DNA from 2 places in the Kitasatospora sp. NPDC098663 genome. Region 2 is predicted to be linked to the other one. Evidence: riboswitches for the same ligand, from Rfam matches in the RefSeq annotation. Region 2 holds a riboswitch; the other holds the start of a gene.
What was found. A riboswitch is a leader RNA that binds a small molecule or an ion and turns the genes downstream of it on or off. The one in region 2 is predicted to bind guanidine.
Positions count from the first base shown of each region.

Region 1: it holds a riboswitch for guanidine, as region 2 does, so the genes downstream of both, ACIQVZ_RS04660 (MBL fold metallo-hydrolase) here and ACIQVZ_RS32870 (SMR family transporter) in region 2, are expected to answer to the same signal.

Region 1 covers NZ_JBIWAP010000003.1:214,501-224,808, forward strand. Annotated here, with positions in the region: gene ACIQVZ_RS04645 (ABC transporter substrate-binding protein) at 1-766, opposite strand, end outside; gene fhuB (Fe(3+)-hydroxamate ABC transporter permease FhuB) at 872-3,037, shown strand; gene fes (enterochelin esterase) at 3,059-4,174, shown strand; guanidine-III (ykkC-III) riboswitch at 4,255-4,315, shown strand; gene ACIQVZ_RS04660 (MBL fold metallo-hydrolase) at 4,328-5,182, shown strand; gene ACIQVZ_RS04665 (DHA2 family efflux MFS transporter permease subunit) at 5,247-6,647, opposite strand; gene ACIQVZ_RS04670 (MbtH family protein) at 6,644-6,829, opposite strand; gene ACIQVZ_RS04675 (amino acid adenylation domain-containing protein) at 6,822-10,308, opposite strand, start outside.
Region 2 covers NZ_JBIWAP010000040.1:61,703-72,010, reverse strand. Annotated here, with positions in the region: gene ACIQVZ_RS32895 (phosphatidylglycerol lysyltransferase domain-containing protein) at 1-194, opposite strand, end outside; gene ACIQVZ_RS32890 (alpha/beta hydrolase) at 191-1,507, opposite strand; gene ACIQVZ_RS32885 (class F sortase) at 1,504-2,148, opposite strand; gene ACIQVZ_RS32880 (hypothetical protein) at 2,553-3,839, shown strand; gene ACIQVZ_RS32875 (MFS transporter) at 3,843-5,300, opposite strand; gene ACIQVZ_RS32870 (SMR family transporter) at 5,407-5,721, opposite strand; guanidine-III (ykkC-III) riboswitch at 5,765-5,830, opposite strand; tRNA gene ACIQVZ_RS32865 (tRNA-Cys) at 5,916-5,987, shown strand; gene ACIQVZ_RS32860 (xanthine dehydrogenase family protein molybdopterin-binding subunit) at 6,084-8,411, opposite strand; gene ACIQVZ_RS32855 (2Fe-2S iron-sulfur cluster-binding protein) at 8,408-9,580, opposite strand; gene ACIQVZ_RS32850 (FAD binding domain-containing protein) at 9,577-10,308, opposite strand, start outside.

The DNA.
Region 1 (10,308 bases), on a different contig from region 2:
CCTTGTCCTGCGCGGCCGGGCGGGTGAGGCCCATGTCGAGGGCGACGCCGCCGGCGAACTGCTTCTTCTCCATCCAGCTCGGCCCGGTCGGGTTCCAGCGGACGATGGAGACGGCGGCGCCCTTGTTCTTGCCGAGGTCCCCGCCGGCCTTGGCCGCCTTGGCCTCGTAGTCGGCGATCACCTTGTTGCTCTGGTCGAGCTTGTTGACGGCGTTTCCGATGCCGCGGAAGGCGAGCTTCCAGTCGTCGGTGGGTGCCATCGTGACGAGGGTGGCGGGGGTGATCTCGCGCAGCTGCTTGAGCATCTGCTCGTCCTGCATGTCGCCGGCCAGGATGAGGTCGGGCTTGGCGGCGATGACCTTGTCCATCACGGGCTGCAGCAGGTTGCCGACCACCGGGACGCCCTGGACCTTGTCCTTGAGGTAGGCGGGCGGCTCGTTGAGCCCCTGGCCGTTGGTGATGCCGACGGGCTTCACCCCGAGGGCGAGCACCGCGTCGAGGTCCTCCTGGGTGAGGGTGACGATCCGCTGGGGCGCGGCGGGGATCTCGACGGCCTTGCCGGTCGCGTCCTTGACGGTGCGCTTGCCGCCGGCCGCGTCCGCCGCCGGGCTGCCGGCGGCGGAGGAGCCGCCCGGGGAGCCCGAGGATCCGGAGGAGGACCCGGAGGAGCCGCACCCCGCGAGCAGGAGGGCGGCCGCCCCGGTGACGGCCAGCGCCCGGGCCGCGCGGCGGCGGACGGGGTGGAGCGGGCTCTGGGCGAACGGCATGGGTGCCTCCGGGCAGCGGTGGTACGGGGGTTGGGCGGCGTCCGGGCAACCCGGCACGGTGGCGGTGCCCACGGGACGATGCGCTCATTAGGTTAGCCTTACCTTATGACGTTGTCGCAAGTGGGCGCCCCCGGGCAGTCCCGCACCGAGCCGGACGCCCCGCCGCCACCGACGCCACCGCGCGGGGACGGCCGCCGCGCCGCCTGGCCGATCGCCCTCGGCGCGGTCGCGGTCCTGCTCGCCCTCGCCGCGCTCTCAGTGTCCGTCGGCGCCGGAGAGGTCGGCCCCGGGCGGGTGCTGGATTACCTGTCGGACCGCCACGGCGCCCGCGCCGACGGCCGGCTCGCCCTCGTCGTCGGCGATCTGCGCCTGCCCCGCACGGCCACCGCCCTGCTGGTCGGCGCCGCGCTCGGGGTCGCCGGGGCGCAGTTGCAGTCCGTCACCCGCAACCCCCTCGCCGAGACCGGACTGCTCGGCGTCAACGCCGGCGCCTCGCTGGGGGTCGTGCTCGGCATCGCCGTGCTCGGCGTCCAGACCTCGTACGGGTACCTGGCCTTCGCCTTCGGCGGCGCCGTGCTCGCCAGCACGCTGGTGCTGCTCATCGCGGGTGCCCGGGGCGGGTCCCCGATGCGGCTGGTGCTCGGCGGCTCGGCGGTCGGCGCCACCTTCGGTGGGCTCACCGGCGTGCTGATCGTCAATTCGCCCGAGGCGTACGACCGGTACCGGGTGTGGGCACTGGGCTCGCTGGCCGGGGTGGAGGGCTGGACGACACTGCGCCAGCTCGCCCCGGTGCTCGGCGCGGGCTTCCTGCTCGCCCTGCTCGCTACCCGGCCGCTCACCGCGCTCGCGCTCGGCGACGACCTCGCCCGCGGCCTCGGCCACCGGCCCGGCGCCACCCGGGCCGCGGTCGCCCTCGCCGTCACCCTGCTCACCGCCTCGGCCGTCGCGCTGGCCGGCCCGATCTCCTTCCTCGGCCTGCTCGCCGGGTTCCTGGCGCGGGCCGTCGCCGGCCCCAGGGTCGGGCGACTCACCGTGCTCGCCGGGCTGTTCGGTGCCGCCGTACTCACCGGCGCCGATGTGCTGGCCCGGGTGGTGGCCCGACCGTTCGAGGCGCCGGTGTCGGTGCTCGTCTCCCTGGTCGGCGCCCCCGCGCTGATCGCGATCGTCCGCTCCCGCCGGACCGCCGCGCTCGGCATGGCCGACCCGGCCGAGCCCGCCCCCGCCCGGCGGTCCGAGCCGCCCGCGCCCGAACCCGACCTGGTGCTGCGGCGCGGCGCCTGGTCGCTGCTGCTCCCCCGCCGGGCGCTGCTCGCCTCGCTCGCCCTGGCCGCGACGCTGCTCGCCGTCGTCGTCGTGTCCGCCCACGCCGGGCAGAGCGAACTCGGCCTCGGCCGCACCCTCCAGGCCGTGTTCGGCTACGGCGACCGGCTGGACGTGCTGCTGGTGCAGAAGTTCCGGCTCGGCCGGATCGTCGCCGGGCTCGCCGCCGGCGCCGCCCTCGGCCTGGCCGGCTGCCTCACCCAGACCCTCGCCCGCAACCGCCTCGCCACCCCCGAACTGCTCGGCGTCAACGACGGCGCCACCGCCGCCGTCCTGATCTCCGCCACCGTCTCCGGCACCTTCGGCGCCTGGTGGGCCGGCCCGCTCGGCGCACTGGCCGCCGTCCTGGTCGTCACCCTGGTCTCCGGCGGGCTCGGCGCGCAGGGCTACCGGGTGCTGGTCGTCGGCCTCGCGATGTCCGCGCTCGCCTCGGCCGTCATCCAGGTCGCGCTCGCCCGCCGCTCGCTCAACTCGGCCGGCTCGCTGTACGTCTGGACCTCCGGCAGCCTCAACGGGCGGGACTACGCCGTCGCCACCCCGGTCCTGATCGGGCTGGCCGTGCTCGTGCCGCTCGCGCTGGCGGTGGCCCGGCGGCTGGCGGTGCTGCGCTTCGACGACAGCGTGGCCGCCTCACTGGGCGTCGACCCGGCCCGGGTCCGGCTCGGCTGCCTGCTGCTGGCCGTCGCGCTGGCCGGGCTGGCCGTCGGCGTGTGCGGGCCGGTCGGCTTCGTCGCGCTGGCCGCGCCCGTGGTCGCCGGGCGGCTGGCCGGGCCGGCGCGCGTGCCGGTCCTCGGCTCGGCACTGACCGGCGCCGTCCTCGTCGTGCTCGCCGACACCGTGGGGCGGGTGCTGATCGGCGGGGTGGAGATCCCGGTCGGCATCGTCACCACCGTCCTCGGCGGCCCCTTCCTGCTCTGGGTGCTGCTCGGCCGCAAGGGCACCCCCGCCTGACCTCCCCGAGGAGTCCCGCAGATGGAAACCCTTCCCCTCGTCGAGCCCGATCCGGCCGACCCCGCCTACCGCCTGGTCACCTTCGTGCACGAGGACACGTCGTGCGACGGCGTGCTCGCCCTCCTGCACACCGTCACCGACAAGGACCGGCACGCCGGCGACCTCGCCCCGCACCTGATGACCCGCCGTGACGACGGCCGCTGGTCGATCACCTACCGGCTGCGCGCCGACCACCGGGCGTCCTACCAGCTGTACCCGTTCCGCGGGGACGCCCCCGGCACCGCCCGGGCGGACTGGCTCCGCGTCCTCGACCACGCCCGCCCCGACCCGTACGACGCCGCCCCCCGGCTGCCCGCCCGCGACGGGCGCCACCCGTCGTCCGTGCTCAGCCTGCCCGACGCCCCCGCCCAGCCGTACGTCCGGCGGCGCGACGGCGTACCGCGCGGGCGGACGGTGGCCCACGAGGTGGCCGGGCGGCGGGTGGACGTCCACCTCCCCGCCGGGGACAGGCCTTCCGCCGGGGACGGGCCGTTCGCGGTGGCCGTGCTGCTGGACGGCGAGATGTGGGGCGAGGTGCTGTCGGTCGGCGACACCCTCGACAACCTGGCGGCGGACGGCGCCATCCCGCCCACCGTCGCCCTGCTCGTCCACACCATGGGCCCCCGCCGCCCCGACGACCTCAGCTGCAACCCGGCCTTCGTCGACCTCCTCGCCGACCGCCTCCTCCCCTGGGCGGCGGCGGAGTTCGGCACCACCACCGACCCGGCCGGCACCGTGATCGCCGGCCAGAGCGCGGGCGGCCTCACCGCCGCCTTCACCGCGTTCCGGCGCCCCGACCGCTTCGGCGGCGCGCTCTGCCAGTCCGGTTCCTTCTGGTGGCCGGACGAGACGGAGTTCGACGAGGGCAGCGAGTGGCTGACCCGCCAATTCGCCCGCGAGCAGCGGCGGGAGGCCCGGTTCTACGTCGAGGTCGGCCTCCAGGAGTGGATGCTGCTCGCGCAGAACCGCCACCTGCGCGACGTCCTCACCGCCCGCGGCTACGACCTCGCGTACCGCGAGTTCAACGGCGGTCACGACTACGCCTGTTGGCGCGGCGGGCTGGCGGACGGGCTGGCGCACCTGCTCGGGGGCGCCTGACGGTTCCCGGGGGATCGGCGGACCGGCGGACCGGCGGACCGGCGCGCGGCGACGGGGGCGTGCTAGCGTCCCGGTGGCGGCGCGCCGGTGACCGCCCCGGACGAGATGTGCGCCGTACCCGGCCCGCCAAGACGACGCACCCAGGGAGACGTCATGGCCGCCGGTGCCCCGATCGCCCGTCCGCTCGACGTGCGGTGGATCCACGGGTCCCCGTCCGCGAAGCACAACACGGACCCGGACATCCAGGTCCACGCGTACGACGAGCACACCGCCATCCTGCGGCAGAACAAGGCGGTCAACTACGAGGCGCCGTTCCTGTTCCTGCTGTTCGGGGGCGAGCGGGCCGTCCTGATCGACACCGGGGCCACCGCCTCCGCCGCGTACTTCCCGCTGCGCACCGTGGTCGACGGACTCATCGACCGGTGGCTCGCCGACAACCCCCGCGACGGCTACGGACTGCTCGTCCTGCACACCCATCCGCACGGCGACCACGTCGCGGGCGACGGGCAGTTCGCCGACCGGCCCGCGACGACCCTGGTCGGCGCCGACCCGGCCACGGCCTGGCCGTACTTCGGCTTCGACCAGGATCCGGACGCCGTCGCGCGGGTGGACCTGGGCGGCGGCCGGGTGCTCGAATGCCTGGCCACCCCGGGCCACCACCCGGCGGCCGTCACCTACTACGACCCGTGGACGGGCCTCCTGCTCACCGGCGACACCGTCTACCCGGGCCGCCTCTACATCGACGACTGGCCGGCCTTCACCCGCACCGTCGACCGGCTGATCGACTTCGCCGAACGCCGCCCGGTGACGCACCTGCTCGGCTGCCACATCGAGATGACCCGCACCCCCGGCGTCGACTACCCCATCCGCACGACCCACCAGCCCGACGAGCCGCCCCTGCAACTGACCGTCGGGCACCTCCGGGCCATCCGCACCGCCCTCGCCGACCTCGGCGACCGGCCGCGCCGGCACGCCCTGCCCGACCTGATCCTCTGGCCGAGCGCCTGAGCCGGAAGGTCGCGTCCAACGAACTGACGCCGCACCCCGCGATCGCGGGGTGCGGCGTGGCCGTTCAGTCGGCGGGGGGTGGTGCCGGCGCCTCGCGGGGGAGGCGGCTGGTGAGGAGGGTGCCGGCGGCGACCAGGGCGGCGGTGAGCAGGAGGGCGAGGCGGTAGGGGCCGGGTGAGCCGCCGTCGGTGTCCAGGGCGCCGATGAGGGCGGCGGTGGCGGCGATGCCGAGGGCGCCGCCGAGGGTGCGGACGATGGTGAACAGGCCCATGGCGCGGCCCATCGCCGGCCCGGGGACGTCGGCGAAGCCGGCGATCTGGACGGTGAGCACGGCGGTGCCCAGGACGAGGCCGACCGCGAACATCAACGCCCTTACGGCCCAGGGGTTCTCGGCGAAGCCGAGGGCGGCCAGGACGAGGGCGGCGAGCAGCAGCGCGGGCAGCGCGAGACGGCGGGGGCCGAACCGGGGCAGCAGGCGGTCGACCACCTGGGAGGCGGCCATCAGGCCGATCGCCTCGGGGAAGACGCTCAGCCCGGCGTCGAGGGCCGAGGCCCCAAGGGCGGCCTGGTAGAGCAGCGGGAGGACGAACAGGGCGCCCATCAGGCCGGCCGAGGTGAGCAGGGCCAGCCAGGTGGCGGTGCCGAAGGTGCGGTCGGCCAGCTGCCGCAGGTCCACCAGTGGTTCGGAGGAACGGAGTTGGTGGCGGACGGCGATGCCGAGCAGGAGGAGCCCGGCCACGCCGCCGAGCGCCACTCCCGGCGAGGACCAGCCGTGCGCCGGGCCGAAGCCGAGCGCGTAGGTGAGCAGTCCGAGGCCGGGGGTGGCGAGCAGGAAGCCGGTGGTGTCGAAGCGGCCGGCCGGGGGCTCGTCCGCCGCGCGCAGGCCGATGAGCCCGGTCACGACGGCCGCGATCCCGATCGGCACGTTGACCAGGAACAGCCAGTGCCAGGAGAGGTGTTCGGTCAGGAGGCCGCCGAGTGGCGGGCCGAGGGCGGGCATCAGGGCGGTCGGGACGATCAGGATCCGGCTCAGGCCGGCCCGCTCGTGCGGGGCGAAGGCCCGGAACAGCAGGGTCATCCCGACGGGGGTGAGCAGCCCGCCGGCCACGCCCTGGACGGCCCGCGCGGCGGCGAGCGAGCCGAGGCCGGGAGCGGCGGCGCACAGGGCGGAGGCGAGGGTGAACGCGGCCAGGGAGCCGAGGAAGACCCGTTTCACACCGAACCGGTCGCCGAGCCAGCCCGCCGCCGGCAGGCCGACGGCGAGGCCGACCAGGAAGGCCGTCTCGACGGCGTTGGCGGCCGAGACGGGCCGCCCGAAGTCCTCGGCGATGGTGAACAGCGCGGGGTTGACGATGGTCGAGTCCAGGCCGTTCATGCACATCGCGGCGGTGTAGACCACGACCACCGCGGCGCGCCCCGCGAGCAGGGGGCGGGCCGGGGCGGCCTCGACGGCCGGAGGGGTCACAGGTCGGTCCAGTGGGCGGTGATCCACTGCACGGCGTCGGCGCGCTCGCACGGGCCGTGGGAGACGTTCCAGCCGGCCGGGACGGCGGCGAAGGCCGGCCAGATCGAGTGCTGGGCGTGGTCGTTGACGAGGGCGAGGAACTCGCCGTCGCCGTCGAAGGGGTTGGCGGGGGCGTCACTCATCGGAGGACTTCTCCAGGTGGTCGGCGATCACGCGGGCGATGTGGGCGATCGGGGCGGGCAGGGTCATGTCCTTGTGCGAGCAGGCGACGTCGGTGTTGTCGATGCGCCCGGACACGTACGGGGTCCAGAGTTCGGGCACCAGGGTCTCGTCGATGGTGTCGACGGTGGCGCGGAAGAACAGCACGTCGCCGTCGAAGGGGCGGTGGTCGTGGCCCCGGACGAGGTGGTTGGTGTTGAGGTAGATCCGGTTGAGGGCGGCCACGGTGGCGTCGTCGAGCCCGGCCAGCGGGCTGCCCTCGCGGCGCAGCAGCTCGGTGACGGCGGCGAGTTCGAGCGGCCGCCCGGCGAGGTCCTCGGGGCCGTAGCCGCCCATGGTGAGCAGCGCCTCCAGCGCCTCGGCCTGGTCGGGGACGGGCAGGTCGCGGAAGCCCTCGGCGGGGTAGGCGTCCAGGATCGCGAGCAGTTCGACGGCGTGGCCGAGGTCCTGGAGCCGGACGGCGACGGCGTGCGCGATGATCCCGCCGGTGGACCAGCCGAGCAGCCGGTACGGGCCCTCGGGCTCGACCTCGCGCAGCCGGTCGACGTAGTGCGCGGCCAGTTCGTCCAGGGTCCGCGGCAGGGGCCGGGCCGCCGTGGCGGCGCCGACGCCCTGGGCCTGGAGGCCGTAGATCGGCAGGTCGGCGGGCAGGTGGCGGATCAGGCCGGTGTAGCACCAGCTGAGGCCGCCGGCGGGGTGGACGGCGAACAGCGGGGTCCGGCGTCCGGGCGCGGCGGGCCGCAGCGGGAGCAGGACGTCCAGCGCGTCGGCGCTCTGCGAGCCGGCCGCCAGGGCCGTGTCGAGGGCGGCGACGGTGGGCGACTGGAACAGGGTGCCGATGCCGACGTCCAGGCCGAGCAGTTCGCGGATCCGCCCGGCGAGGCGGACGACCAGCAGCGAGTGGCCGCCGAGGGCGAAGAAGTCGTCGTCGACGCCGACCGCCGCGACGCCCAGCACCTCGGCGAAGAGTTCGCACAGCTGCTGTTCGCGCGGGGTGCGCGGCGGGCGTCCGGCGCCGGTGGCGGGCGCCTCGGGGGCGGGCAGGGCGCGGCGGTCGAGCTTGCCGTTGGCGGTGAGCGGCAGCCGGTCGAGCAGGACGACGGCGGAGGGCACCATGTGGGCGGGCAGGTCGGCGGCCGCGTGGGCGCGCAGGTCCTCGGGCGTCGGGGCGGCGACGCCGTTCGGCTCCTCGGGGCCCGCCGTGGTGACCGCGTAGCCGACCAGGCGCTTGTCGCCCGGGGCGTCCTCCCGGACGACCACGGCGGCGTCGGCGACGCCCGGGTGGGCGGCCAGCACGGCCTCGATCTCGCCGAGTTCGATCCGGAAGCCGCGCAGCTTCACCTGCTGGTCGGCGCGGCCGAAGTACTCCAGGACGCCGTCGGCGCGGCGGCGGGCGAGGTCGCCGGAGCGGTACATCCGGGTGCCGCGTTCGCCGAACAGTTCGGCGTGCGGGTCGGCGACGAAGCGTCCGGCGGTGAGGTCGGGGCGGCCGAGGTAACCGCGGGCCAGGCCGGCCCCGGCGACGTACATCTCGCCGGTGACGCCGGGCGGGACGGGCTGGAGGTGCTGGTCCAGGACGTAGACCCGCAGGTCGGGGATGTTGACGCCGATGGTGCTGCTGCTCCCGGCCGCGGCGGTGGCCCGGTCGAGGGCGAGGTAGGAGACGTGCACGGTGGTCTCGGTGATGCCGTACATGTTGACCAGGGTGGGCGCGTCCTCCGGGTGGCGGGCGTACCAGTCGTCGAGCCGGGCCAGTTCGAGCGCCTCGCCGCCGAACACCACGTAGCGCAGGGCGAGTTCGGACCCGGGGCGGTCCCGGTCGGCGGCGCTGAGCTGGTAGAAGGCGGACGGGGTCTGGTTGAGCACGGTGACGCGTTCGCGGGCGAGCAGGTCGAGGAAGGCCGCCGGGTCGCGGCTGACCAGGTGCGGGACGACGACCAGGCGGCCGCCGTGCAGCAGGGCTCCCCACAGCTCCCAGACGGAGAAGTCGAAGGCGTAGGAGTGGAAGAGGGTCCAGACGTCGTCGGCGCCGAAGCCGAACCAGTGGTCGGTGGAGCGGAACAGCCGGACCACGTTGTGGTGGGTGACGGGGACGCCCTTGGGCCGGCCGGTGGACCCGGAGGTGTAGATGACGTAGGCGGTGTCCTCGGCGCGCAGCGGGCGGGTGCGCTCGTGCTGGGCCAGCGGGGTGGCGGGGTGAGTGGCCGGGTGGGTGGCCGACTCGGGCCCGTCGACGAGCAGTTGGGGCACCTGGTGGACGGGCAGCCGGGGTGCGGTGGCGCGGTCGGTGAGCAGGGCGGCGGGGGCGGCGTCGGCCAGCATGTAGGCGAGGCGGTCGGCCGGGTAGTCGGGGTCGAGCGGCAGGTAGGCGGCGCCGGACTTGGCCACCGCCAGGAGGGCGACGACGAGTTCGACCGAGCGCGGCAGGGCGAGGGCGGCGATGGTGCCGGGGCCGATGCCGTTGGCGGCCAGCAGCCGGGCCAGGCGGTCGGCGCGGGCGGCGAGTTCGGTGTAGTCGAGCTGCTCGTCACCGTAACTGACGGCGACGGCGTGCGGGTTGGCGGCGGCCGCGGCCTCGAACAGCTCGGCCAGGGTGGCGCTCGGGGCCGAGGCGTGCGGGGTCGGGGTGGGCAGGGCCGAAGTGTGTGGGGACGAGGTGTGCGGGGTCGAGGTGCCCAGGGTGCCGTTCCATTCGACGAGGGCGCGCAGCCGCTCCTCCTCGCCGATCAGCGGGAGCCGGCCGATCGCGGTGTCGGGGGCGCCGGCGGCGGCGGTGAGCAGCCGGGCGAGGCGGGTCGCGAGCCCTTCGACGGTGGCGGCGTCGAAGAGGTCGGTCCGGTACTCCAGGAAGCCGCCGATGCCGCCGCCGGGGAGCTCGCCCGCGTTGAGGGTGAGGTCGAACTTGGCGGTGCCGCTGGGGACGGCGGCGATCCGGGCGGTGAGGCCGCCGCCCAGCGGGTGGGGCTCGTCGGGGCGGCTCTGCCAGGCGAGCATCACCTGGAACAGCGGGTGGCGGGCGAGGGAGCGCGGCGGGTTGAGCTCCTCGACCAGCCGGTCGAAGGGCAGGTCGGCGTGCTCGTGGGCGGCCAGGACGGTGCCGCGGACCTTGCCGAGCAGCTCGCGGAAGGTCGGGTCGCCCGAGGTGTCGGTGCGCAGGACCACGGAGTTGACGAAGTAGCCGACCAGGTCGGCGGTCCCGGGGTCGTCGCGGCCGGCGACCGGGGTGCCGACGGGGATGTCGGTGCCGCAGCCGTGCCGGGTGAGCAGGGCGGCGAGTCCGGCCTGGACGGCCATGAAGACGGTGCCGCCGGCGGCCCGGGCGAGGGCGGCGAGGGCGGCGTGGGCCTCGGCGCCGAGGGTGAAGGGCACGGTGGCGCCGTGGTGGCCGGCGACGGCGGGGCGCGGGCGGTCGGTGGGCAGTTCCAGCTGGTCGGGCAGGCCG
Region 2 (10,308 bases):
GTGGCCGCGCCGAGCGCCCAGAGCCCGGCCAGCAGCACCAGGGTGAGCGGCGCCGAGCGCAGCCAGACGCCGAACGTGCGGGTCGCCCGCCAGGCCCGCTGCGGGCGCGGCTCCGGCGTCCCGGCGACCGGCGCGCGGTCCGACGGCCACTCCTGCTCCTTGGCCGGCGCGGGGGCCGCGGGGAGCCGGATCACCGGATCAGCCCGGTCTGCTGGGAGAGCCAGGCCAGGTTCTGTTCGAAGGCCTGGCGGAACACGACCCAGCTGTGCCAGCCGGGGATGGTCTGGTAGCCGACCTTCATTCCGGCCGCCTGTGCCGCCGCATAGGCCTTCTCCTGCATGGGTCGGAAGTCCGGGTCGTTGGCGCCGACCACGAACATGCCTGCGGTGTCGGGGAACTTCTGCCGGGCCATGACGTGCACCGGGTCGACGGCGTCGAACGCGGCCTCGTCGCCGCCGAAGGCCTTGTCGACGGTCTCGCCGCGTTCGCCCAGGGTGGGCTCGTCCTGGCCGGAGATGTCCAGGAAGGTGCCGTAGACCCCGGGCGCGTTGACGGCCAGCTGGAGCGAGCAGGTGCCGCCGAGCGAGAGCCCGCCGATGGCGAAGGCGCCCCGGCCGGTGGCGGTCTGCAGGTTGTGGTGGATCCAGTCCGGGACGTCATCGGCCAGGTAGGTGTGCGCCTTGGCGATCCGGGAGTCCATGCAGAGCGTGTTGGTGAACGGGCTGCCGGTGGGGTCGGCGACCACCACGATCGGGGCGAGGCCCTGGTGGTCGGCGGCGAAGGCGTCCAGGGTCTCCTGGATGGCCCCGGAGGTGACCCAGTCCACCGGGGCGCCGGGCTGGCCGGGCAGCAGCACCACGACGGGCAGCAGCGGCCGGGGGTTGGCCTGGTAGGCGGGCGGCAGGTAGACGTACCCGTCGCGGGCCGTGAAGCCGGACTTGGTGCCGGGGATGGTCACCGTGGAGAGGGTGCCCTTCGCGGGCAGGCCGGGCGGCGCGTGCCAGAGCTCCTCGACGGGCTTGCCGGGCGTGGCGGCGACGGTGCTGGCCACCTTGCCCGTGGTCAGCGCCTGGACCCCGGGCACCAGCATGGCCCGGGCGGTCGGGTACTGGTCGAAGCCCCGGTTGACCTGCGAGGCGGCCATCAGCAGCACCAGGACGGCGGCGCCGGTCGCCAGCAGCCGGCGGCGGACGGCGAGCAGCGGCGCGCGGAAGCAGACCAGGGATATCGCGAACAGCGCGACGGCTATCCAGCGCAGGACGAAGTCCGGGGTTCCCTCCGGGAAGGGGTGCCACCAGCCGTCGACACCGAGCTTCACCAGGGCGGTGAGCGTTCCGGCCAGCATCAGGGCGCCGAAGAGGCGCGGGGCCCGCCAGCGTTCGTGGCGGGAGAACGCGAGCAGGACCAGCGACCCCCAGCCCGCGGCGAGCACGGCGTACGGGATCGGGCCGTGGGTGAGCGGCCAGTCGATCGGGTTCCAGCGGGTGGCGAGGGTCAGCGTGGTCATGCGGCTTTGCCCGGCCGGGTGGTGTCGGCCAGGAAGCCGTAGGCGACGACGTTGCCCTCGTAGCCGTGCTCGGCGCTGTACGCGCCGCCGCAGGTGATGACCCGCAGCTGAGCGTCGGCGGCCTGGCGGTAGACCCGGTCGTCCGGGAAGTCCTTTCGGTCGTGCACTTCGATGGCGTACAGCTGGTAGACGGCGACGGCGCCGTCCGCGCGGGCGATCTCGATCCGGTCTCCGCGCCGGAGCGCCCCCAGGTTGTAGAAGACGGCCGGGCCGGCCTTGTTGTCGACGTGCCCGTCCAGGATGGCGGTGCCGCGCTGCCCGGGGCTGGCCCCGCCGCGGTACCAGCCCGCCAGGTTGCGGTCCGCCTCCGGCGGGGCCTGGAGGTGGCCGTCGGGGTCGAGCCCGAGCGCGGTGACCGGGGCGTCCAGCCGGACGGCCGGGATGCGGATGCGGGTGGGGTCGGACGGGCCCAGCGGCGGGACGACGGAGACCGGGGCGAAGCCGGACAGCGTCTGGGTGCCGCCGGGGGCGGGCGGCAGCGCGCCCTGCCCGCCGTCGTGCAGCAGCCAGGCGCCGAGCACCAGCGCGGCACCGGCCGCCAGGGTACCCGGCCACGGGCTCCTGCTCTGCTGGACGCCCACGGGCGCTCCCCTCTACCGACGGATTCCCGATCCTGGGAGTTTCCTGGGAAACAATTCAATCGGATCGGACCTTAAAGCACGTCCACACGATGGGCGTAATGACACCCCCCGATCGGCAGGGCAACCGCCCGAATCCGCGCTCCCCGTGGGCATCCGGTGACGGAACGCGACGGCCGTTTCCCAGGTGACGGCGCCACCGGAACGCCTCGGTACGAGCTTCGACGGCGCGGGGGGCCGGTCCGGTTGCGTCAATCGGGCGATCGATGCCGACCGCCGGTGGCGCCTCGCCGACCGTTCGAGCCCGGCTGCCATGCTGACCCGGTCACGGGTTCTATCACCCCACTTGTCCGACCGGATTTCCGCACGCCTGAACGCCTGCCGAACGCCTCATGAACGGAGTGACCATGGCCGCTCTCTCACGCCGCACCCTGCTGGCCGCCGGTGCGGCCTCCGCCGCCACCCTGGCGACCGGCTGCGGAAGCAACAGCGCCGACAAGCCGATGATCGGTTCGGCCGTTCCCCCCAGCAGCGCGGCCGTCGACCAGAGTCCCGACCCCACCGACGCCACCGAGCAGCAGGCCGTCCTGATCGGCGACGGCTCCACCTCCGACACCGGGGCCCAGCCCCACCAGCCCACCCCCGAGCGGCTCAAGGCCGGCGAACGGCCACCGCAGTTCGTGGTCTTCTCCTGGGACGGCGCCGGCGAACTCGACAACGGCCTGTTCGCCCGCTTCCGCCGGCTGGCGCAGGAGCACAACGCCTCGATGACCTTCTTCCTCAGCGGCCTCTACCTGCTGCCCGAGTCCAAGAAGGACCTCTACCGCCCCCCGCAGCACAAGGTCGGCGCCTCCGAGATCGGCTACCTCACCGACCAGCACATCCACGACACCCTGGAGAACGTGCACGCGGCCTGGCTGGAGGGCCACGAGATCGGCACCCACTTCAACGGCCACTTCTGCGGCGACACCGGCGTCGGCAAGTGGTCCCCGGAGGAGTGGGACAGCGAGATCCAGCAGGCCATGGACTTCGTGACGAACTGGCGCACCAACACCGGCTTCACCGACCTGCCGGCGCTGCCCTTCGACTACCGCAGGGAGCTGATCGGCAGCCGCACGCCCTGCCTGGAGGGCCAGCGCAACCTGCTGCCCACCGCGGTCAAGCGCGGCTGGCGCTACGACAGCAGCGGCAACGGCACCCAGGTGTGGCCGCAGAAGATCCAGGGCGGCGCGCTCTGGGACCTCCCGCTGCAGTCCATCCCCTTCCCCGGGCACACCTTCCAGGTGCTGTCGATGGACTACAACATCATGTACAACCAGTGCGGCCCCAACACCAAGGCCGATCCGGCGCTCTACCCGGGCTTCCAGGCCCAGGCCCGCGACTCCTACCTGCTGGGCTTCGACCGCACCTACAACGGCAACCGGGCGCCGTACGTCATCGGCAACCACTTCGAGGAGTGGAACGGCGGCATCTACATGAACGCCGTCGAGGACGCGCTCCGGACGATCGCGGACAAGCCGGAGGTCCGGCTGGTCTCGTTCCGCCAACTGGTGGACTGGCTGGACGCCCAGGACCAGGCGGTCCTGCGCAAGCTCCAGGGCCTCGCCCCGGGCCAGGCGCCGACCGGCGGCTGGGAGGCCTTCCTCGGCACCCCCGGGGCACCGCCGGTGCCCTCCGCCGCCGCTGCCGGCTGACCCTCAGGACCTGGCCCGGACCCGGCCGGCGAGCAGCGCCCCCAGCAGCGCCACGCCGGCCATGGCCAGCAGGATCACCGCGAACGCCACGGGCGAGCCGGCGGCCCCGGATGAGGCGGTGGCCCCGGCGCCCTCGTGGGCGGCGGCGAGCGAGCCGCCGCCCAGCACCGCGAACATCACCCCCGCCAGGCCCGTCAGCAGGACGTTGCCCAGCGCGTCGCTCATCTGCAGGGCCGCCGAGTTCACCCCGGCGTCCTCCGGCGCGGAGAGCTTCATCATCAGCACGCTGACGCTCGCGACCGTCAGTCCCATCCCGATGCCGCCGACGCCCCAGGCCACCGCCGCCACCCAGGCCGGCACCGCCGGAACCAGCACCAGCGCGGCGCCCGCGATCGCCACCGCGGTCAGCACGAACCCGCCCCGGATCATCGCCTCGCGGTAGCGCTCGGCCCCCGGCCGCCCCTGCAGCCACGAGCCCAGTGCCCAGGTGAGCCCGCCGCTGGTCAGGGTGAGCCCCGACATCGTCGGCGAGAGGCCGCGCTCGGTGGTCATCATCAGCGGGACGAAGGCCTCGGCCCCGAGGAACGCCCCGGCCGCCAGTCCGCGCAGCAGGATCACCGCCGGCAGCCCCCGCCCGGCCCGCAGGGTCCGCTGGGGCAGCAGCCCCAGGACGGCCGGCACCAGCAGCGCCGCCCCGACGACCCCGGGGAGCAGCCCGATCAGGTCGTGCCGCCCGCCCGCGTACTGCAGCAGGCCGGCACCGAGCGCCGCCATCGCGGCCAGCAGGGTGCGCCGGCGGTCGAAGTCCGCGCCCCTGGCCACCGGGTGCTCCCGCTCGGAGCGGGCCAGCGCGGGGCCCATCACGGCCAGCGGCAGCAGGATCAGCACCGGCACGGCCAGGAACACCCAGCGCCAGCCGAGGTGCTGGGTGATCGCGCCGGAGACCAGCGGCCCGATGATCGAGGGCAGCACCCAGGCCGAGGAGAAGGCCGCGAACACCGCCGGCCGCAGCCGCTCCGGGAAGGCCCGGCCGACCACCACGTACAGCGCGACGATCACCAGCCCGCCGCCCAGGCCCTGGATCGCCCGCCCTGCCACGAACACCCACATGCCCGGCGCCGTCCCGGCCACCACCAGGCCCACACCGAACACCGCGATGCCGGTGAACAGCGGCTGCATCGGGCCGCGCCGGTCGCACCACTGTCCGGAGACGACCAGCGCGAACAGCGTGGTGGTGAAGTAGCCGGAGAAGGCGAAGGCGTACAGCCCGATGCCGTTCAGCTGGCGGGCCGCGGTCGGCATCGCTGTGTTGACGGCGGTCGCCTCGAAGGCGATCACCAGGACCACCGACACGATCCCCAGGGTCAGAGCGCGGTAGCGGCCGCTGAGGACCCCGCCACCGGGGTCGGGTTCGGAGGGTATCGAGGCGGAGTCGACCGAGGTGGGGGAGGCAGTGGTCATACGTAACATCGTAAGGGCCGTCTGCCTTCATGACCCCTGACCCGAGTCGGTGATCAGCTAGTCCGCAGGGCTTAGGACCAGGGTCAGGGGGAAGCTCAGGCGGCGGTCAGTGGAGCACCTTCAGGCCGACCACGCCGGAGACGATGAGCAGCAGGCAGCCGATCCGGGCCGCCGTCACCGCGTCCCCCAGGACGGCCATGCCGTAGAGCGCGGTGCCGACCGCGCCGATGCCGACCCAGACCGCGTAGCCGGTGCCGATCGGAATGGTGCGCATCGCGTACGCCAGGCCGCCCATGCTCAGCAGCAGGGCCACACCAAAGACGAGGCTGGGGGTGAGTCGGGAAAAGCCCTTGGACGACTCCAGGGCCACCGCCCACACGGTCTCCAGGACACCCGAGATGATCAGGACGAGCCATGCCATGACGGCCTACCTCCGCAGTCCACAGCGGCCGGATTGCCGCTGAACTGCGCCGTCTTGTCGTCACCGGGTACGACGCGCTCGTCCGGGGTGGCCGGGCACCGACCACCTGGTTCCGACCGTAGCACAAGCCGCCATACAGAATTTACATTCCGCCGTTGACGGCCCCCCGCGCATTCCGCCACTATGAATTCACTGGCCGTGTGCCCGAGTGGCTTAGGGAACCGTCTGCAAAGCGGTGTACACGGGTTCGATTCCCGTCATGGCCTCGCCGGAAATGGAATTGCCGGTCGACATTCCGTCGACCGGCAATTCCCGTTTCCGGTATTTCCGGGGCGGTCGGCCGAAGCCGCCGCCCCCCGCCGTCAGACCGCGACCGCGTCCTCCGGCCGGATCGGCAGCCGGCCGACCGGCAGCCCGGTGGCCGCCCGGACGGCGGCGGCCACGGCCGCCGGGGCGACCACCGCGGGGGCGGCGCTGACCGCCTTGGCCCCGAAGGTGGCGACCACATCCCGCTCCTCCAGCAGGGCGGCGATCCGCACCTGCGGGGTGTCCAGCGCGGTGGGCAGCCGGTAGCCGGTGAGCGAGGGGTTCAGCAGCACGCCGCCCTCGGTGCGCAGGTCCTCCAGCAGCGCCAGGCCGACGCCCTGGGCCACGCCCGCCTCGATCCGGTCCTCGATCTGCCGCGGGTTCAGCGCCCGGCCGACGTCCTGGGCGACCGTCATCTCGACCACCCGGACGGCGCCCAGCTCGATGTCCACGTCCACCACCGCGCGCATCGCGCAGAACGCGATCGACACGAAGGCGTCGCCCTGCCCGGACTCGTCCAGCGGCTCGGTGGGGTGCGGGCGGCACTGGGCCGTCGCCCAGAGCTCCTTGCCCTCCAACGCCTCGGCGACCGGCATGCCGAGCACCCCGTCGTACGAAGTGATCTTGCCGTCGGCGATCTGCAGCAGTTCCACCGACATCCCGAAGTTGGCGGCGATCGGCTGGAGCAGCTGGTGGCGGACCATCAGCGCGGCGCGCTCGACGGCGCCGCCGGAGACCCAGGTGTGCCGGCCGCGGGCGGAGGGACCGGCGATGGACTGGTCGCTGTCGGCCGGCGCGATGTACACCTCGCTGACGCCCAGCACGGTCTGCACGATCTGCCGGGCCAGCGTGGCGAAGCCCTGTCCGGAGTCGACGGCCGCGCAGATCACCGTGGCGTGGTCGCCGCTGACCCGCACGGTGGCGGTGGAGACCTCGTCCTCGCCCTCGGCGCCGAGCATGTGCACCATGCCGACGGCGTAGCCGATCCCGCGTCGCACCGCCGCCGGGTCACCGGCGCCACCGGGCCCGCCCGGCAGCAGCCACTCGGCGTCCGGGTCGTCCACCGGCAGGGCCGGCAGCGGCTCGGCCGCGACGGCCTCCAGCAGCGCGCCGACCGGCGCCGGGCAGGTGACGGCCTGTCCGGTGGGCATCGGGTCGCCGGTGGCCATCGCGTTGCGGCGGCGGATCTCCACCGGGTCCACGCCGATCCGGGCGGCCAGCTGGTCCAGCTGCGACTCGTAGGCGAAGCAGGCCTGCAACGCGCCCTCGCCGCGCATCCGCCCGGCCGGCGGGTTGTTGGTGCGCACCGCCCAGGCGTCCACGAAGACGTTCGGGCAGACGTACGGGCCGACCGAGAACGCGGTGGCGGCGGCCAGCGCCTCGGCGGAGACGTCCGCGTACGCGCCGCCGTCCAGCAGGATCTGCGCCTCGACCTTCACCAGGGTGCCCTCGGCGTCGGCGTGGTGGCGGTAGCGCAGCAGCGCGGGGTGGCGCGAGGGGTGGGTGTGGAAGGACTCCTCGCGGGTGAGGGTCATCTTCACCGGGCGGCCGGTGCGCAGCGCCAGCAGCGCCAGGGTGACCTGGAAGGAGAGGTCCTCGCGGTCGGTGGTGGCCCCGGGCACGCCGGTGACCACCAGTCGGACCCGGTCGGGCTCCAGGCCGAGGCAGGCGGCGGTGCGGTCGCGGTCGCCGTGCGGGTCGGTGGAGGACAGGTGCAGTTCGACGCCGCCGTCCGGGCGCGGCACGGCCAGCCCGGCCTCGGCGCCGAGCGGGGCCGGGTCCTGACGGCCGACCTGGTAGAGGCCCTCGATGATGATCTCGCCGGCCGCGTCCGGGTCCCCGGTGCGCAGCGGCAGGTGGCGGAACAGGTTGCCGTCCGGGTGCAGCGACGGGGCGGTGAAGGCCTGCTCGGGGTCGGTGACGGCCTCCAGCGGTTCGTAGTCGACCGCGATCAGACCGACCGCCAGCCGGGCGGTGTCCGGGTGGTCGGCGGCCACCGCGGCGATCGGCTCGCCGTGGTGGCGCACCACGCCCGCGGCCAGCACCGGCCGGTCGGCGACGATCGGGCCGGCCGGGGCGCCGTCCGGGGTGCCGTCCGGGCCGGGCGGCAGGTCGGCGGCGGTGACCACGGCGTGCACGCCGGGCAGCGCGAGCGCGGCCGCGGTGTCGATGCCCCTGATCCGGGCGTGCGGGTGCGGCGAGCGCAGCACCGCGCCCCAGAGCAGCCCCTCGGCCCACAGGTCGGCCGCGTACGGGTAGATGCCGAGCGCCTTGGGCAGCGCGTCGCTGCGCAGCGGTGAGCTGCCCAGGCCGAACGGCTCCGGTGCGCCGCCCTCGCCGCCGTCCTGCTGGAGTGCTGCGCCGATGTCGGTAGGCGACGTCATGATGCGTGGTCGTCCTCGGTGAGCCGGATGCCGTGGGCGGGGGTGGCGCCGTACGGGACGCCGGCCGGGGCGGTGCCGCCGGCCGGAGCGCCGTGCGGGGGCGTGGCGACGTACGGCGTGCCGTGCGGGGGCGTGCCGTCGAAGGCGGCCCCGGGCAGCGGCGTGCCGTGCGCGGGGGTGGGTTCGTAGACCGGGGCGTCGTACCCGGCGTCGTAGCCGTTGTGCTGCGGGTAGCCGCCGGGCACGTAGGTGCCGTGGGCGGGGGTGCCCTGGTACGGCTGCTCGGGGTAGCCCTGGGGCGGGTAGTACACCTGGTCGTCGACGGTCTGGCCGGGGATGCCCTGGACCGGCGTCAGGACGGCGGTGTCGTACACGCCGGTGTCGTAGCCGCCCTGGCCGTCGCCGTACGGCTGGTCGGTGCCGGCCGGGGGCTGCTCGGCGGGCGGCTGCGGGACGTGCTCGATCCAGGCGTCGGCGTCGGCGTAGACCGGCGGTTCGGCGGCCGGCTCCGGTCCGGCGGCCGTTTCCCCTTCCCTGGCGGGCTGTCCCGCGGGCTGTCCCGCGGCCGGGGCGGCGGTCTGGGCGGCGGCCGGAGAGGCCGCCTCCTCCGCCTCCTCGACGTCCTCGGCGCGCGCGTCGGCGATGCTCTGGACGGCGGCCAGCACGCCGCGGTAGCCGGTGCAGCGGCAGAGGTTGCCGCAGAGCGCCTGGCGGGCCTCGACCTCGGTCGGGCGGTGGTTGCGCTGGAGCAGGTCGTGCACCGCCATCGCCATGCCGGGGGTGCAGTAGCCGCACTGCACCGCGCCGGACTCGGCCAGCGCCTGCTGGACGTCGCTCGCGCCGCCGGCGGCCGACAGGCCCTCGACGGTGTTGATCTCGCTGTCGGCGGCCAGCGCGGCGGGCACCAGGCAGCCGGCCACCAGCTGGCCGTCCACCTGCACCGAGCAGGCCCCGCACTCGCCCTGCTCGCAGCCGTCCTTGGCGCCGGCCAGGCCGAGCCGCTCGCGCAGCACGTAGAGCAGGCTCTCGCCGATCCAGGCGTCGGTGACGGGCCGTTCGAAACCGTTGACCCGCAAGGTGTACGAGGCGCACGGGCGCAGCTCGCGGCTGACCTGCGGGGTGAGGCCGAGCGGGTCGGCGTCGAGGGTCTCGATGGGGTCTGTGGTCACTTCAGCGCCCTTCCCAGTGCCCGTCGGGCCAGCACCGATACGGTACGCCGCAGCCGAACGGCGGCCGCGCTCGGCCCCTCGGTCACGGCCTCCCAGGCGCCTTCGGCGCCGTAGCCGTCGGGGACGCAGGCGGTGGCCACGTACTCGCCGAAGGCGGCGGTCGCGGCCGGGTCGATCTCCCGGCTGCCGTCCCAGTCGATGCAGCCGGCGACCCAGGCCTCGGCCTCCAGCGGGCGCAGCGGCACCGGTGCGACGGCGCCGACCGCGCAGCGCACGGCGCGCCGGGCGGGGTCGAGGACCAGCGCGACGGAGGCGGTGGCGCGGGCCGGGCCGCTGCGGCCGGTGGCCTTGAGGAAGACCTGCGGGGCGTGCAGCAGCGGGACGCGCACCCAGGTGAGGAGTTCGCCGGGGCGCACCGGGTCGAGGCCGGTGAGCAGGTGACTGACCGGCACCTCGCGGCTGGCGCCGGCCCGGGCGAGGGTGACGCTGGCCTCCAGGGCGGTGAGCACCGGGAGGGTGTCGCCGGCCGGGGCGGCGGTGACGATGTTGCCGCCGAGGGTACCGACGTTGCGGACCTGCGGCGGGCCGGCGGTGCGCGCGGCGTCCGCGAGCGCGGGGATGAGCGCGGCGAAGTCGGGGCGGTCCATCCGGGCGTGGGTGAGTCCGGCGCCGAGGACGGCGGTGCCGCCGTCCTCGTAGCGCCAGCCGCGCAGTTCGGTGATCCGGCC